4 regions of the Robertmurraya sp. FSL R5-0851 genome follow, and region 2 is predicted to be linked to each of the others. Evidence: riboswitches for the same ligand, from Rfam matches in the RefSeq annotation. Region 2 holds a riboswitch; each other region holds the start of a gene.

Region 1 (4,220 bases), 1.2 Mb from region 2:
GGATACAGCCCTTATACTAGAATATCTATGGGTATTAATCGTATTAATTGGTTTAGAGGGTATTTTGGCTGCAGATAACGCATTGGTTATTGCAATAATGGTTAAACATTTGCCGGAGGAAAGGAGAAAAAAAGCACTCTTCTATGGACTTGCAGGTGCATTTATTTTCAGATTCGGTTCCCTTTTTATTATTTCTTTTTTAGTTGATGTGTGGCAGGTACAGGCAATCGGTGCCTTGTACTTATTGTTTATCTCTATTACCCACATTATTAAGAAATTTGTATTAAGAAAAGGAGAAAATAAGAAGACAGGTGTTGAAAAACAAGGATCCGGCTTTTGGATGACAGTATTGAAGGTAGAATTAGCCGATTTAGCATTCGCCGTGGATGCTATACTCGCTGCAGTTGCATTTGCTGTTGCATTGCCCGAGACTGGATTGCCCCAAATTGGTGGTTTAGATGGAGGACAATTTTTGGTTATACTAGCAGGCGGAATAATTGGACTTGTTATCATGCGTTTTGCAGCTAATTTCTTTGTTGGAATCTTGAACAAAAAGCCGGGTCTCGAAACCGCAGCATTTCTTATTGTAGGTTGGGTTGGTGTTAAATTAGCGGTATATACTTTGTCTCATCCTGACTTAGCATATTTACCTAAAGGATTCGCAAAATCTACTGAATGGAAACTAACATTTTGGGCAGTGTTGTTACTCATCGCTATACTAGGATGGTTTCTATCGAAGGAAAAAAAAGTTGAAGAAGAGACTTCTTAGAATTTTTCCGTTTTTAAAACATCTTGCTTTAAAATCACTCTTTAAGAGTGATTTTTTTATTAACACGAGAAGGAGATCTTATTACACATTGTTCTTGAAATGCCAATCATTCTCTTATTTATTTAATTACTAATAAACTAAATATATTAGGTTATTCTAACGGTATAATTGTCAAACAATAGGGAGGAACATAATTGGAGCGTTTACGTGAATTTGACAAGATTCTATACGGTAGAAAAGAGAATACCGATTCTTTAATTAATTATTGGATAGACTATTCCAACCCTTCTACGTGGCAGTTTTGGGTTTTGATTGCTGTTCTTTTAGTCCCATTGGTTATTCTTTACATTAAAATTGACCGAAGTAAAGTATTTCTAATAGGTTTTTATGGATATAACGTTCATGTTTTTTTTACATTTATCGATATATACGGTATAAATAGAGGATATTGGCATTACCCTTATCAGGTTATCCCTGCACTGCCGAGCGTCTCAATGGACACCTCCATCGTCCCTGTGGCTTTCATGCTCATATACCAATGGACATTAAACAATCATAAAAATTATTACCTATACGCTATAATAACAGCTGCTATATTTGCATTTATTTTAAAGCCAATTTTAGTAATTACTGGTCTTTTTAGAATGTACGGTGAAATTAATTATTTTCACTTATTTATTGGATACGTATTTGTACTTTTGATAGCAAAAGTGATAACCTGGTTATTTCATAAATTACATAAACCTAAATTCTCAACTCAGAATAGAGAATAAGAAAGGTATTCATAAAATATGGGTGCTTTTTCTTTATTTTTCACTTCATATACTGAATACGTAATTTTCTCGTACTTTACATTTATGCAGGTTTTTTGGGGTAAAAAACAATTCAACACCAAAACTTTAGGTCAAAATGCATATTTCTACTATTTTTCGACAAATTCTGATATAATTAAAGACCTAAATAGGCAAATTTTACGAAAGTAAAAGACGCAAAGCCACGGGCCTACAGCATTTTGCCACGGTAGCCGGGTTGCTGAGATTTATTGAGTCTCGTTATTTCATATTTTCCCTTTCTAATTTGCCTAACAAATGAAAGGAGTAAAAATTATGAACAAAACTGTACTTATTGCAGACGATTCTCGATTTATGAGAGACCTCCTCAAAAAACATCTTAAAGATAGTGATTTTAAAATAATTGCTGAAGCTTCAGATGGTTGCGAAGCTGTGTCTCTCTATAGAGATGTTTACCCTGATCTAGTGATAATGGACCTAAATATGCCCTGTAAAAATGGCATGAACGCATTAGAGAATATTAAAAATATGGACTCAAATGCTAAGGTAGTCATTTGTTCTGCTATGGGACAACAAAGAATAATCATCGAGGCACTGGGCCAAGGAGCAAAAGATTTTGTAGTTAAACCCTATTTTAATGAGTTAGTACCAACTCTTAAGAAATTAGTTTAAGTTCAATTCCTTAAGAGGGATGCTTTTTTGTTGGATTAAACTAGTTGCACAGTATATATGTCTTTAGTGCAAATCAAAATAGAGATCTTTTCAAAGTTCATTAAAAACTCGCTTGTTTTTATTTTTTCTCTTTTTGGAAATACTTCCTAAAAGGAGGTCGAATTATGTCGAAAGCACCTCTTATATAAGATCCGATTTGAAAATGAGTATGTAGTTCCCCACCTTCAAAATATAGATTTAACCTTCTTGATAAGGTGATTATTGATGTTGAAATACTTGCCTTTTCTTTCTCTGATAAAACCAGTTTACTAGCTAAAGATTTTAAATGATTATTAACAGGATTAACCGACATAATTTGCCTCCTCATGACAATATTCGCTAACTTTATTATATAATTTTTTCCAAGAATATAAAAATACACGAGAACCTCTATTCAAAAAAAGAAGAGAATCACCCTTCTCTCCTTATCCTGACATAAAACTCTTCAATTTCTACACTTTGACTTTATCCCAAAACACTAATACAAAGGCATCCTTAAGTGATTTCGTTATAAAACCTCTAATAAATTCCTTCAGTTAACATCCACTCCTATTTTGACATATCCCTAAATTCCTCTTTAAGCACCTATTTTTGCCGATTTTGATTCACTTTTGTGTAACGCTGTAAAAATATCCGATTTGTTTACTCAGCTACTAGTCCAGTAACATCTCGATCGTGCATATATTTATAGAACATGATTATATTTAGGTTAGGAAAGTGAAATAGTTGACACTAAAAGGACCACACATATCTAATATGTGTGGTCCAATTTTATTACCTTCTTCAACTAAAGGGGGCTTATCTACAGTATCAACGAAAAAAGGTTGATAGAATGCATCTTTTATCTTTATGTACATGTATGCAAAGATAAGTGGTTAAGGACTTGACGTGGAGCCTCTGTGGGCATGATTGGTCATGAAAGGCTGAAGCCGTTGTTTCATCTGGCATCCAAGCCTATCATACCCACCTCTCCACGTAAAGTCCTATCTTTGTGTACGTTGAATACTATAAATACTTACTGTTGATAATGCGTCTACAAAGATAGAAAACTGGCATTTTTGGTATCTTTACATACGTTAAATACTGTGAAAAATCATACTGTAGATAAGCCCCCTATAGTATAAGTGCATATGTTCATGTTCACAAACTTAGCTTTATTACAGGAATGCCCTCCTTTTTAAATCAGTTGCCAGTGACAACTATTAAGTGACCTGAACAAATATATTCCTTTTTTATTCCCCTTGTATTAAATACTTTAACATTGGAGGTGCAACTAAAGTCGTAAATATTATTACAATAATAATTGAAGTGAAGTATTATGGTTGTAACAGAGCTTCTTGTAGTCCAGTTGCTGCAATAATTATAGCAACTTCTCCTCTTGATACCATCCCAGCCCCTATAATAAACGATGTGGGTGAAGAAAAGCCTGTGAACTTCGCTCCTAATGCACCACCTAACAATTTCGTGAGGACCGCGTTTTTAATAAAATAAAGTTTTTTAATTGAATAATCAATTTCATAATTCACTACGAACATTAACAAATTTATTATCTGTCATTCAATTTCCGCTACAATCTTATTAAAGGCAAAGTGCTACCATGTAACCACTTTGTGTACCTCCAATCTTCTCCACAAGTTCTAGAAAAAATAACTATATTTTTTTGCGATAAAAATACGATTCATGAAAAGATTGTCATTTTAACTATTCTATGGTTTACTAATACGTAGTTTTATAGAATGTCTTCATTAGGTGCCTAAGTATAGGAGAATAGGGAAGTTTAAAACAACGCGGAGCCCGCCACTGTAGTCGAGGAGCTGCTGCAATGCCACTGGGAAACTGGGAAGGCGCAGCATGTGATGAATCGGAGTCAGGAGACCTGCCTAAGAGAAGTTCTACAATGTGGTTATGGCAAGACCTCAGCTTATTTAAGCTGGGTTTTTTTTGTATGG
Region 2 (4,220 bases):
TTTATTTGCACGAAATTGTTTTAAATACGTCATTGAAGCATATCCTGTCCCAAAATCATCAATTGACACTTTCACTCCAATTTCTTGAAGCTTGCTAACTGCATTTTGAATTAAATATTCATGCTTACTTAGCACACTTTCTGTAATTTCAATCTCAATTGATTCGGATGGTAGATCATATTCTGCTAGAATATCTTCCACTAAACTGGGGATATCATTTAAAACAAATTGTCTCACAGACACATTTACTGCAACAGGTAAATGTGCTAGGTTTGTCTCCCTCCACTTCTTTACCTGTAAACATACTTCCCGGAGAACCCATTCTCCTAACGCATCAATAAATCCACTTTCCTCTGCTAATGGGATAAATGTGTCAGGACTGATGTTCCCCTTCAGTGGATGCTTCCATCTGATGAGTGCTTCTAGACCAGTAAATTTACCTGTTGCCAATTGAATTTTCGGTTGATATTGTATAAAAAATTGCTCTTGCTTGATTGCTTCACGAAGTTCTCCTTGTAACATAAATAATTCTGTACCGTGCTTCGTGAGGGAATCATTGAACATTTGGATGGATTGTCCATCCTCGCCTTTTACACTATACATCGCAACATCTGCATTTCTAATTAATATGTCCCCTGTATGACCATGAAATGGGTACATACTGATCCCAATACTAGCTGATACGTAAAACTCTCTGTCATTTATTATTATCGGTTCTTTTATTTCTTGTAATATTTTTTCTGCCACTGCTTTTGGTTGTTTCTCAATTTTCATTTTTCTTAAAAGGATGACAAATTCATCACCACCCATACGGGTGACGATCCCTTTCTTCGGGATATTTGAGTTTATCCGCCTTGCTACTTCACTTAACACCTGATCTCCTACCGCGTGTCCGAAGGTATCATTAATAGGCTTAAATCGGTCTAAATCAATAAACAAAATCGCAAACTCATCTTGTCTACTAATTAAACGATCAATAACATCCTTTAAAAATCGGATATTCGGGAGATTTGTTAATGTGTCATGAGATGCCAAGTATTGGATTTCTTTTACCTGATTATCCCTTTCAATCGCTAATCCAGTTAAATAACTAAATACTTTAAGTAATTCGATTTCATACGACTTTGGTTTTCTTACTTCAGGATGATAGATCGCAAATGTACCGAATAATTCTCCTTTTGACGACAGAATGGGAATCGACCAACAAGAATGCAATTGATAGCTCAAAGGGATCGTTTTCCAATTAGACCAAGATGGGTCAGTTTCAATATCCGAGACAATTGCTATCTCTTTCGTGAAAGCAGCATGTCCACAAGATGCATAGTTCAAACCAACTGGAAACCGGTCGATTTTCTTTAAAAATCCATCTGGAAAGCTATGTGAATATCCGTTACGTAACCAATTCTCACTCTCTTCATAAAACATTATCGAGCAAATACTGTTACTAGATAGTACCTCCACAGCATTCACAATATTTCGAAAAACATCAATTAATGGTTCACCTGACGCAATCATTTGTAAGGCTTTATACTGTTTATCACTAATGGCTTGGTATTTTTCTTGCTCCGTAATATTTCTACCTACTACGACTAAACTATCTGCATAACCGTTCTCATCATAAAGTGGAATCTTTCTAACATGAAATGTATAGTCATTCCCATCCATACGAAACGATTCTTTTAATTGAAATTCTGTTTTACTTACCCACGCTTGATTGTCTGAATGAACACAAATAGGACCATAGTTCTCAAACTTTTTGTATTTCTGTGCAAGTTGTTCATCCGTTTTTCCCTTATATGCCCCTTCCTCAATATCAAATAATTGCAGGGTCTTTTTATTTGCTTCGATCCATCTTCCATTAACATCTTTTACAATTAAGTAATCATTACTTGTATGAAACACTTTCTCCAATAAATCGAATTTTTGGTTGCTCATGACATGACCTTCTTCTCTTCTGTTATATTTCTATTGTAATGTTAAAGGTGTATGGCCAATAAATTTAAAGAAATACAGAAAAGACCTATACCAAAAGGGATATAGGTCTTCCGATTATTCCCTTGGCAACTCAGCCATCCTAGTTCCTTTTGAACCTTAGACCTGTAGCTTTGCGTCCCCACCTTTCAATGAGTTTGCCTTTTTCAATTTTATTTTATATTTTAGCAAACATATTATAGAAGATTTGTCGAAAATAGTCGATAACTATGATAAAAGTCACTGTTTTTTTAATTAAAAAATCGTTCTTTTTCCTCATTAAATATATAATTAATATTTATTGTAAAAACATGTTTATCAAATACATTTTACGGGTATCAGTTCTTGGGGAAATGTAAAAGGGGGAACATCTTATGGAACTTACATATCAAGCTTCTTTTGACTTAAAATACTTTATTGAAGAAAATAAAGATAAATTTAAGAACTCACTTCTTCTAGAGGCTGTAAATGTAAAAGATCGGATCGATGAAATACTAAGGATCGGTAATATCAACTTAGTCTCGAATGCTCAAAAGCTGGTCATTGACATTATTGATGGTAATGAAGATGCACTGAAAGCTTTTGCCAAGCAGGAGGGAATTGTCTGGGCAACCCATTCAATTGAATTATCCTTCAAACTGGAGTGGGTTCAAGCGATAAGGCGTACACTTTGGAGATTTATTCAATCGTTTAACAATCTTTCCAACAAATATGATTTGGATGACTTCTTTCATCTCGAGCTACAAATTAATAACCGTGTCGACCAGTTTTTGAATACTTTCTTTATCAGTTATTCAAATTACAAAGATGCCCTAATTGTTGCACAAAGACAACTAGTTGAAAATCTATCAGTACCTATTATTCCAATCACTTCTTCTGTATGTATTTTGCCTTTAATTGGGACCGTAGACTCCTTCCGAACGGCCATACTTGAAGAAAAGGTTCTCACAGAAATTGGAAGACTACGAATTCAAACGTTAATTATTGATTTATCAGGAATTGGCAATATGGAACCCGACGTGATCGATCATCTCATGAAAATCATCGATGGTACTTCCATGATGGGTTGCCATTCGATTATTACTGGTTTACGTGCCGAAGTGGTTAAAAAGATGATTCATTTAGATATTTCCTCCTTCTTTATGAAGACAAAAACATTAGGAACTTTACAACAAGCATTAAAGCAATACATTATTCAATAGAAAAACCATGGTTTTTTTTCCCTGGTTTTTAAATCGCAAATCGATGGTTTCCAATTGTTTCTATCACTTGTCTTGATAAAATCCATGTGTCCGTTGCGATTTCCGGATTATAAAAATATATAGCCTCTGAATCATTCTCTTTGTCAACTAGAGCCTCTTCTACCGCTTCCACTGATTCCACATCCGCTGGCTTGTTAATCTCTCCATTTTGAACAGGAGAAAATGCATACGTACCAGATACCTGCTCATATACAACTTCTTTTACTGTGTCAGGGAATTCTTCATGCTCTACTCGGTTAATAATAACTTCTGCCACAGCCACTTTCCCTTCGTACGGCTCTCCTTTTGCTTCCGCGCTTACGAGTCGGGCCATCAATTCCTTTTCCTGATCTGTAACATCAATTTCCTTTTCATATAATGTTGGAAATTTATCATGATTCTCTTTTATTAATTCTAGAGCAGAGTTATCCGTTTTGCTTACTACTTTCCAAGATGTTTCTCCACTTTTCACTGAAAGAGTTTGTTCAGCTGCGCTCGAAGTAGTTTCGAACCCAACCAATGTGAACGATAGAGTAGAGAGAACAAGTAGTTTTTTTAGAATGTTTTTCATAAAAAATACCTCCTTGTTGTCGATACCAAGAAGGTTACCAGATGTAATATACCCGTGCATGTTCCAATTATTGGACAAATAAATTTTATTGACACAATATATTGATAGACCGGGCTTTATCCACTAATATGATGGGTGTAATTACCAGGTTTACTTAAGAAAATAATGATTGCTTTTTTGTATATTACATATATTTCAGAAATGTAACACGAGATTTTTCCACCTAAACCATACTCTTAAATCCATTTCCGACGACCTCACTCATATTATGTACACTAATAAAAGCTCGTTTGTCGATTTCATTAATATATTTTTTCAACGAATGAAACTCGCTTCGTTTTAGGACGATTGTTATGACTTCCTTTTGCTCGTTGCTAAAGGCTCCTTTGGCTTCATGCACGGTAGCACTGCGGCCTAGATTTTCAATAATAAAGTTC
Region 3 (4,220 bases), on a different contig from region 2:
GTTTCGTAAATTCATGACGCTTCACTTCTGACGATTTCAATTGTTCTCGTATGGAAGATGAAAGCTTTTTTAGTTTTCCTTCTGATTGTTTCAGTTCTGGGTAATACCCATCCTCGATGAATGTCTCCATGAGAGAAGCTGCAATAGAAGGTTTATTCGCCTTTTGTCCTTTTTTCTTAACCATCTTTATCACCTCATAGACCCCCTATCTAGCATGGCGGGAGTCTTATTGTAAGAGCCCCACTAGAAAGGGAGTTTACTTATGAAGTAAGTAAAATGTTTATATTATGCCACTTGATAAATCTCCATCGGATCAAAGATAGACCAAAGAGCAAAATCCTGTTCAACTTGTTTTCTATTCGGTGAATAGATATAAACAGATTCCAGGGAAAATACTTCAAAGTCTATTTTAAAAACTTCCAAAGGGGACCATTTTTGCTCTTTATCAGCTGCCTCAATGTTTTTCAAAGAAGTAGAAATTCGTTCTTCTACTTCTTTGTCGATACAATCAATGACTTTTCCATACTCAGCTTTAAGATAAAATTCATTCATTTCACCTTTTAATAAAATGCTGCTACAATCACGATGTTGATAAAGAAAGTCAATGATACAATCCTCTCCAATAAAACAATCAGAAATTGTTGATGGGTTCATTAATGTTGCTTTAAACATTATTTTTTTCATCTGAATTCCTCCTAAATTATGCTGCTGTCACAACATCTAAGATTATTAATTCACCTGACTTCACGCCCACTTGTAACATGAGTGCATTGCCAGCTACCTTCCCAACTTCTAATAGATATAAATAGCCATGCTCAGGAGAGAAAGATTGATATTCTCCTTCTTGCTTTAGCAATCGAAGCACTCGGCCTTTGTTACAATTAAAATAATCTAGAAATCGATTTTTTTTAGACTCTGCCATGTGTAATCACCTTAACCTTATATTTGATTTTGAACTGAAGAGAGCGAATCAATAAGAGAAGCAACATGAGTAGTTCGGATACCACGTAAATCACTACCATGTTGAGCTTTTAAAATTTGTCGTGCATGAGTAGCATCTACTGCAGAAATAATTTCTTCGTTACGAATCCATTCTTCATGCTTGCGAACCAAATACGACATTTTAAAAGCAGTTCGATTCCGTCTCTCTCCTCTGTACACTTCCTGACTAGGTAAAACTGCTGTCACCTTATCCAACTTAAGGAATAAGGGTGGGTTGTTTTCACCTTGATCGATGTTGAAAAACGCATGATCATTTAACATAAGGTGATAAACATGAATGTCCCCTTCAGCAATAACCTCTCCATTTCGATAAATGCGGTTTTCAGTAACTACAAATTGTGTCTCAATCCCCGTATAAAACTCGATCATCATCATGCAATTTCCTCCTGTAAACACGAAAAAAGATCGAAACCTTCGCTTGGAACTAAGTCCTCTCGAAGAATATCAATCTCATTTAATGAATCCGCCAATTTTAAGTTTTTGTTTTTTCTACTATGAAGTTTAAGAGTTAAAGAGTTGTTAGATACAACAGCACTTATCCCTTTCTTCATATAAAGTCCTCTAGGGTCAATCATTTGATATGACGGCCTTTTCCTTAATTCCTTGAACCAATCAACATCCTTCATAGATGGGTACTCCAGAATACATTCCACACAAGTTACAAGCGGTTCAAGACAACCAATGGTTAGATCAAAAAGGTAAAGTCCACCATGTAACTCTCCATCAAAACTTACTCGATACGCCTTCATTGTGGTTCGTGGTTGGTTTTCAAAAGGTTCAATTCGAAACTTTGCTCCATCCATGGACCATTCAAAGCCTTTCTTTACCGTTTTAAAATAGATCCCTTTTAGTCTCTTTTCTAAATCAACAGGCTCGATAGGAGCAAAACAAGTAATTTTAAACATGTTCATCATCTCCTAACTGCCTCTTAATACAATCCTTAGAAAAAAAGACTCTCCCACTCTTCTTGTAGAAACCCTCTTCACAAGAATTTTTGCAACTAGATACATAGCCCATAAATCAACGCCCCTTCTTAATGTTTTAAGATAGTTTTTTTAACTTCCCTCTCCATTTAAAACCACGCAAAAAAGCGCCCTTTAAGAATGGACTTTTAATAAACACTACTAATGTTAATAGTGTTTGAGTCTCATCCCTAAAGGACGCTTGTAGTTTAAAATAGAATGCCCGCTAACCAAATGATCGGTTGCCAAAAAATAAAAAAATTAGAAAAAAACTATAATCAAATTTTATCATTTTTTGGTACCTGGATTCAAGACATTATAGTAAATTTGCTACAGTTTCAATAAATTCTGGGTTTACTTCCACTTTAGCTAGATTAGATAATTGTAAAGCTTGTTCTTCTGAAATGTATACTTTGTTTTCACTTTCTTCAAAAGATAACTTCTCTTTTTTAATTTGACTTAAAGGAATTTCTCTAAGAGAAGAAGCAATTATTTCAGGTGTTACATTAGAGATCCCGTTATTGCACGAATGAATCTCTTTTGTTACGTAGATTAGTTCTGTTACTGATTCGTGTTCTCCTTCAAATACCACTCTTTTAATATAATAAAGTACATTTATAATTGATTCATTTGTCATGAGATATCATCCTTTTATTCGTGTGTTAACTATAGTGTACATAATTAGAAAATTGATTATTGTAGATTTTCACAATATATTAGGGTACAAATTTAAAAAAGTATAGAATATTATCTAATCAAGTTAAGGTTACTGCCTTATTCATACAGTAACTTGTAAATTGAAAGTTTGTAATTTCTAAATTCCCTAAGTTTTTCATTATTCATTCTCCTCTTAATTCATACTAAGAGGGTCGGTTACACTAGTTGCTCCACATAATCCAAGTGTCCAAATAAAGATTATATTTCTCAGCTTCCCCAATTCATTGGTTTAGTATCTGATTCAATGTTTACATTATTAATTATCACTTTGTGTAATTCAGAATTTCATTATTCCTTACCTATAATATACCAAATACACCAAAAATGGTATATTTTTAATTCAATTTACCCATGTTTGTATATATCTATATAAATATAAATACCAATTTATATTTTTATCCTTTATCAGACTAAAATGATTATAATACAGAATTTTGATAGTGGAAATATTTTTGGATGGGTAATGTGGAGGAAATTGTTACCAATAAGGAATCATTAAGTGGTTATCTATCAATTATCCAATATGTATATTAATCTATTCTTAAATTTATAAGGTACACTATTATTTTATCATGAAATGTTTAAGAAATATAAAAAAAGCAGATGTATACATCTGCTCCAATCTTAAAATCTTCTGTGTATCCTGAACGTTTTAAAGGAATCTGAAATTATCTCAATGTATACTGTTGTTTTTTTTACAACTCCATTTGAGTATTGAACTTCAAATTCAAAAGCTGCAGGTCCAACCTTTAAGTTCTTGGGATATTCGAGGAAAGTTACATCATACAATTCCCCTTTATAGAGAATATTTGTTTGATAGTTTAATGGCACGGAAGTATTAACAAGTGATTGGTCTGCTCGACTCGCTTTGAGTGTTGCTTTCACGTAGTTTGTCGGATATGGCGAGGTTTCTGCATCCAGCAAGAACTTTTCCCCACTATAAAACTGGTTAGGTTGATTTCCCTCTTTTAAGTGCTGCTGTTTCCAAAGTTCCGTATGGTTAACGTATCCATTAATAATTAAAGGTTTAGAATAGAACCATGTAGAGGTTCCAATTTCATCGTAACCATCATTGACTGTTGTTCGTATATCGTATCTTCCAACCTCTGTGACAAATGAATAACATTGCTCGACTCCACTTGCAACATTTGTTCTTGAAAGAACTGTGGATTCTGTTCCATTATCCTTTTTAATAAAGATCTTCACCGTTAATGGGTTGTTATCTTCATCTTGTGGTCTAGAACAGACTTGTACGGTATCGCCTTCATATACATCAGTTGGAGTATAAGTGAGATCAACGGTTGGCAACGTATTAACTAGAATAGTTCCCTGTTTAGTATTATCAGCATCCGTTTCATTGGTTTCAGCAATCACATTATTGTCATCCACCTTAAACATAAAAGTTCGATTGCCAGATGTCTCAGCTGTAAAGGTATAGGTTAAGGTCTGGTCGCTACCAGAATTATGCGACGGTATATCTAGTTGTGTTTTACGATTTCCTTGTTCATAGAAACCAACTTTATAAGCTCCTACATTTAA
Region 4 (4,220 bases), 1.8 Mb from region 2:
CATTCATGTAACTAGTGATTAACTGGACCGCTTGTTCTCTATCTTCCGAAAAGAGACTCAGTACAAATTTTGTATCTACGATGGTCGATTGATACAAATACTCACCTATACTTGTCCATTTACTATCAAACACATTGCCTGCAAGACCTGCTTTTAAAGGATTTTGGTGAATATATCTGAGAACTGTAAAAAAGTAAGCCCTAGTTTCAACCACTTCACTCTTGAAACGATCTTGAAACAAATGACCACACCGATCATATTTCATGTTGTACCAATATACATAGCTTGAACAAATTCTTTTTATAAACTCTGAAATGGTCACTTCTACTTCCTTCACTAACAGATGCACATGATTATCCATTAAACAATAACCATACAGCTTAATATTACATTGCTTCTTAAATCTGCCTAGCGTCTCCAGAAATCTTCTCTTATCATCATCCTCCTCAAAAATAATTTGTTTGTTAATTCCTCTAAGGATAATATGATATACCCCATTTCTGCTTTTCTTCCTAGCTTTCCTTGGCAAATAATACTCACCTCGGCATACAGTTTTGTTTTTAATGAGTTTTTGTTTTGGGTGTAGGAATTTTGATTAATGATACTAAATGAATTTTATGGTAGGAGATACGTATAAGGGAGTTACTTAGGGGGCGAAATACTTACACTTAAATATTCCACTCGTGATTCTATAATCCTGCAGGTAATCTATTATTTCTATATTTCAAGGGGACAGGTTCTTTGTCCCAATTTAACAGCTATGTTTCAACTTTGCCTATTCCTACGTAGCAAATAAAGGGACAGTTTACCTGTCCCCATTTCCCAATATCATGAATTTAAATTGTTCTGAACATTTCCATCAGCGTTTGTTCTTAGGTATCCGCCACCTTGTTGCTCCGTTAATTGTGTATTTGGATTGCCATCTCCATCCCTGTAGTATCCTTCCACGTATGTACCATCCGTACGTGTATATCCACTTACCTCATGAGGATTCACGTGATGAACTCCTAGGTCTTCCGATGTTTCTACACCAGAAGCCGCTTGCATTCCCCCGGTATGACTGGCTACACTATTTGTATCCACACTATCATCAGCGAGGTTTTGCTGGTTACCAGTTGGATCACCAACATCTACACCATCCACCAAATCTACGACTCCTACAGCTAGTGCTCCAACAGCAACAGTTTTTGCTATATTCTTCACACCACTTTTAATTTTTTCATCGTCATTATATTTGAAGCCTTCATAGACATCTTTGCCATTGTGGTACGTTCCCTTTGCTGTCTCATATACTCCCTTTGCTGTACGTGACACAGAGTTACCTATATCATTTAAACCTTGTTCTACTTTTCGATCATCCTTTTGAATCATTCCAGTAGTAGTATTCCACGCTCCATCAGCGACTTGCCCTAAAGTGTCTCCTGCAAATTCAGACGCCTTCTTTACTCCATCTCCAACTTCCTTAATAAACTTACTTCCCGTCACATCACCAACTACATTAACGGCTCCTCCAACAACGAAACCAGCTGCTTTTCCTGAAAACTTACCTAAATCTCTTAAAAATCCCATCATTCACCCTCCTAAAAAATTAAAAGATCCACCTAAATAGGTGGATCCCCAGAATGCTATCTCCATCTACTTCGGTGACTCGGCTACCATAGCTTGTGCTTTAGGCCCGTAGTTTTGCGTCCCTACCTTTCAATAGGTTTGCCATTATCGTATAGTCTTAAAGTTATAGGATTATTTTACCATGCATTAACTAAGATTCAATACTAGAAAGACTAATCTTCAGGGGAATAAATATAATTCGTAGAGTCCGTATTCTGAAAATGGCCACATAAAGGGTTTTTCCAGCCACTTTGTAATAGATATGGAAAATAAACTTTTAATTTATTAGGTATATTTTACCTAGATTAATATGGAGAAAATAGTTAATTGTTGGTAATATAAGAAGGGTGATTTATTGTACATGAATTAAAAGAAGGAGAATTAACATGCTAGAACTTTTATTTACTATTTTTTCCTATGTCATTAAGGGAGGCGTTACATTATTGACACTACCCTTTATTTCTTTAGAATTGGGGCTCGTAAACTACATTCACTCTCAGGAATCTATCATTATTATAATAATTCAATTAATATTATCAGCGATTATTTCTATGATGTATGTAATAATGTTAATTACTTTTTTAAAGGCTTTTCCAAAGATCATGTTTCAAATGAGTAGGGACTATAATAGAGCAATGGCAAATGGTGATGAAAATTTTGATGAAGATAAAAACCTTAATAGACTTAAACAAAAATATTACCATGACAAACTTCCCAATATTTTAACTAAGTCAAAGAATCTTCTTGATGTAACTGGCCTTCTATTAATCGCAAGTTCTATATGGAATATTATTATTTACCGTGGTTTAGGAGAGAGTAACTTATTAAGCCTTTGGCTATGGTGATGTACGAAAACCCATAGCCTTATGAAACTGGTTCACTTTCGATGAATGAACCGTTGAATAAAAAGTAAAAATTCAATCAAATGTTTGATTGAATTTTTTTGTCCAGCTCTACTATGAAACTAATACCCCTTTGGAAACTTCGCTTCCTTTAGCTAAAATGGCATTTCTATGAAAAGCAATTGATTCGTTCTTGGTCAATTGGTCTAATCCAAAGTAATGGGACACAGTTCCTGTCCTCTGGTTTTCTCGCTAGATCCTAATCGAATCGTTTAATTTCTCTCTATGATACATAATCTTTCCCTCTATTTCCCCCTGTATGCCTGCATCCAAACAGCAGTCTACTAAACACATATAATAATATAGTCTTGCGGTGTGCCATTTCATTTTTATTTTTACTATCCGACTATTTAGTCCCATAAAACTCTCCTTTAGATTTTCTATAAATCGTAAGAGTCCGTATTCGGAAACTGGCAAGCATAATCACTTAAAATGATCTTAGCCCCTATAGTTTTGCGTCACCATCTTTCAATGGTTTTGCCATTATCGTACGATTTATGGTTACAAGACTATTATAGGATAATTTAACCACTAGGCAAGGCTTTTTCATAGGGAAAGGTCCCTTGTACCTATATTTTTATGAAATATTATTACACGGGGTTAAGCCATGTTATAGTATCCTACGCCTCGCTACACCTCTAGGGTCACATTACCTGTCCCCATGTTCCCCTTTTTCCCTAGTTTTATAAATTTAGAGCACATTTATTCCGTTTATCTTTATTTCCTCTTCGAAATCTGATATTTCAACACTCTTTTTACTAACCAACCCCATTTTCCGTGATTGGAACAAAGGTCTTACCTTCCATTATTGTGAGTGTACCCGGGAATACAAATGGTAGCGCGCTTCCTGAAAGGGAAGGCTTGTGGAACAGTTTAATGAAATCGTAAAACAATATGAGCCTATGATTCACAAAATTATTTTGACACTAGGAATCTATAAAAACAGAGAAGAGTTCTTCCAAACAGGATTAATTGCACTTTGGCAAGCAGCTGAACGGTATGATCAAGAACGTGGCGCTTTTTCCTCTTTTGCATATTCCTATATTAAAGGCCACCTCCAAACGGAGATGACCAAGAGAAACAAGTATGATGAACATAATGTAAGCGTAGATGATGAAAATTGGGACTTAATCCCTGACTTATCCTGTAAACTTCCATTTGAATGGGAAGAACTTGATTGTGACGGATTAACAGAAAAAGAGAAAAAATGGCTTATGTACACCGTGATCTATGGCTTTACAGTTAAAGAGATTGCCACAATCGAGGACGTTTCACTATCAGCCGTTAAGCTCTGGCGATCAGGAGCGAGAAAGAGACTGAGGGACAGGTTCCTTGTCCCAACTCTTTCTTAATGCTTTACCTACAAAGTTATAACCATAATCATTAATGAAAAAAGTAAGAACTTTAATCCTTTAAAGGGTAGAGAATAGCTAATTGAATGACTTAAATATTGTTCACCCCTCCCTTTATATGATAAATATTTACTTTCAATACCTCCCTACCCACTTGTGGGTAGGGAGGTGATTATTATCACAAAAGCCTCGATTACTACTCACACACTAACCTAGTCAAAGCTCCCAAACTCTACTCACTAGCGGGACAATGGACCTGTCCCCATGGTTCACAAATTTGTCTTGTAAGAGATCCTGACAACAGGTATTTAATTCTAGTTCTTTTTTCATATAATCACATACAAGGGGAAGATTCTAA

What was found. A riboswitch is a leader RNA that binds a small molecule or an ion and turns the genes downstream of it on or off. The one in region 2 is predicted to bind cyclic di-GMP.
Region 1: linked by a shared signal. The riboswitch ahead of MKX65_RS18920 (response regulator) and the one ahead of MKX65_RS12845 (EAL domain-containing protein) in region 2 are both predicted to bind cyclic di-GMP.
Region 3: linked by a shared signal. The riboswitch ahead of MKX65_RS24425 (hypothetical protein) and the one ahead of MKX65_RS12845 (EAL domain-containing protein) in region 2 are both predicted to bind cyclic di-GMP.
Region 4: linked by a shared signal. The riboswitch ahead of MKX65_RS22190 (hypothetical protein) and the one ahead of MKX65_RS12845 (EAL domain-containing protein) in region 2 are both predicted to bind cyclic di-GMP.

Annotation. Positions count from the first base shown of each region.
Region 1 is NZ_JBBOOE010000001.1:3,674,524-3,678,743, forward strand. Features, by position in the region: gene MKX65_RS18910 (TerC family protein) at 1-769, shown strand, start outside; gene MKX65_RS18915 (CBO0543 family protein) at 964-1,542, shown strand; cyclic di-GMP riboswitch class I at 1,723-1,806, shown strand; gene MKX65_RS18920 (response regulator) at 1,876-2,232, shown strand; gene MKX65_RS27140 (SMODS domain-containing nucleotidyltransferase) at 2,351-2,599, opposite strand; partial or broken gene MKX65_RS18925 (cation:proton antiporter domain-containing protein) at 3,504-3,746, opposite strand; cobalamin riboswitch at 4,002-4,169, shown strand.
Region 2 is NZ_JBBOOE010000001.1:2,523,339-2,527,558, forward strand. Features, by position in the region: gene MKX65_RS12845 (EAL domain-containing protein) at 1-1,935, opposite strand, end outside; cyclic di-GMP riboswitch class I at 2,057-2,144, opposite strand; gene MKX65_RS12850 (STAS domain-containing protein) at 2,346-3,173, shown strand; gene MKX65_RS12855 (cell wall hydrolase) at 3,202-3,783, opposite strand; gene MKX65_RS12860 (YitT family protein) at 4,007-4,220, opposite strand, start outside.
Region 3 is NZ_JBBOOE010000002.1:45,075-49,294, reverse strand. Features, by position in the region: gene MKX65_RS24450 (hypothetical protein) at 1-193, opposite strand, end outside; gene MKX65_RS24445 (hypothetical protein) at 286-684, opposite strand; gene MKX65_RS24440 (hypothetical protein) at 701-922, opposite strand; gene MKX65_RS24435 (hypothetical protein) at 940-1,377, opposite strand; gene MKX65_RS24430 (hypothetical protein) at 1,374-1,907, opposite strand; gene MKX65_RS24425 (hypothetical protein) at 2,281-2,601, opposite strand; cyclic di-GMP riboswitch class II at 2,824-2,906, opposite strand; gene MKX65_RS24420 (CARDB domain-containing protein) at 3,306-4,220, opposite strand, start outside.
Region 4 is NZ_JBBOOE010000001.1:4,338,251-4,342,470, forward strand. Features, by position in the region: gene MKX65_RS22185 (transposase) at 1-529, opposite strand, end outside; gene MKX65_RS22190 (hypothetical protein) at 829-1,569, opposite strand; cyclic di-GMP riboswitch class I at 1,640-1,722, opposite strand; gene MKX65_RS22195 (hypothetical protein) at 1,995-2,453, shown strand; cyclic di-GMP riboswitch class I at 2,913-3,002, opposite strand; gene MKX65_RS22200 (sigma-70 family RNA polymerase sigma factor) at 3,374-3,862, shown strand.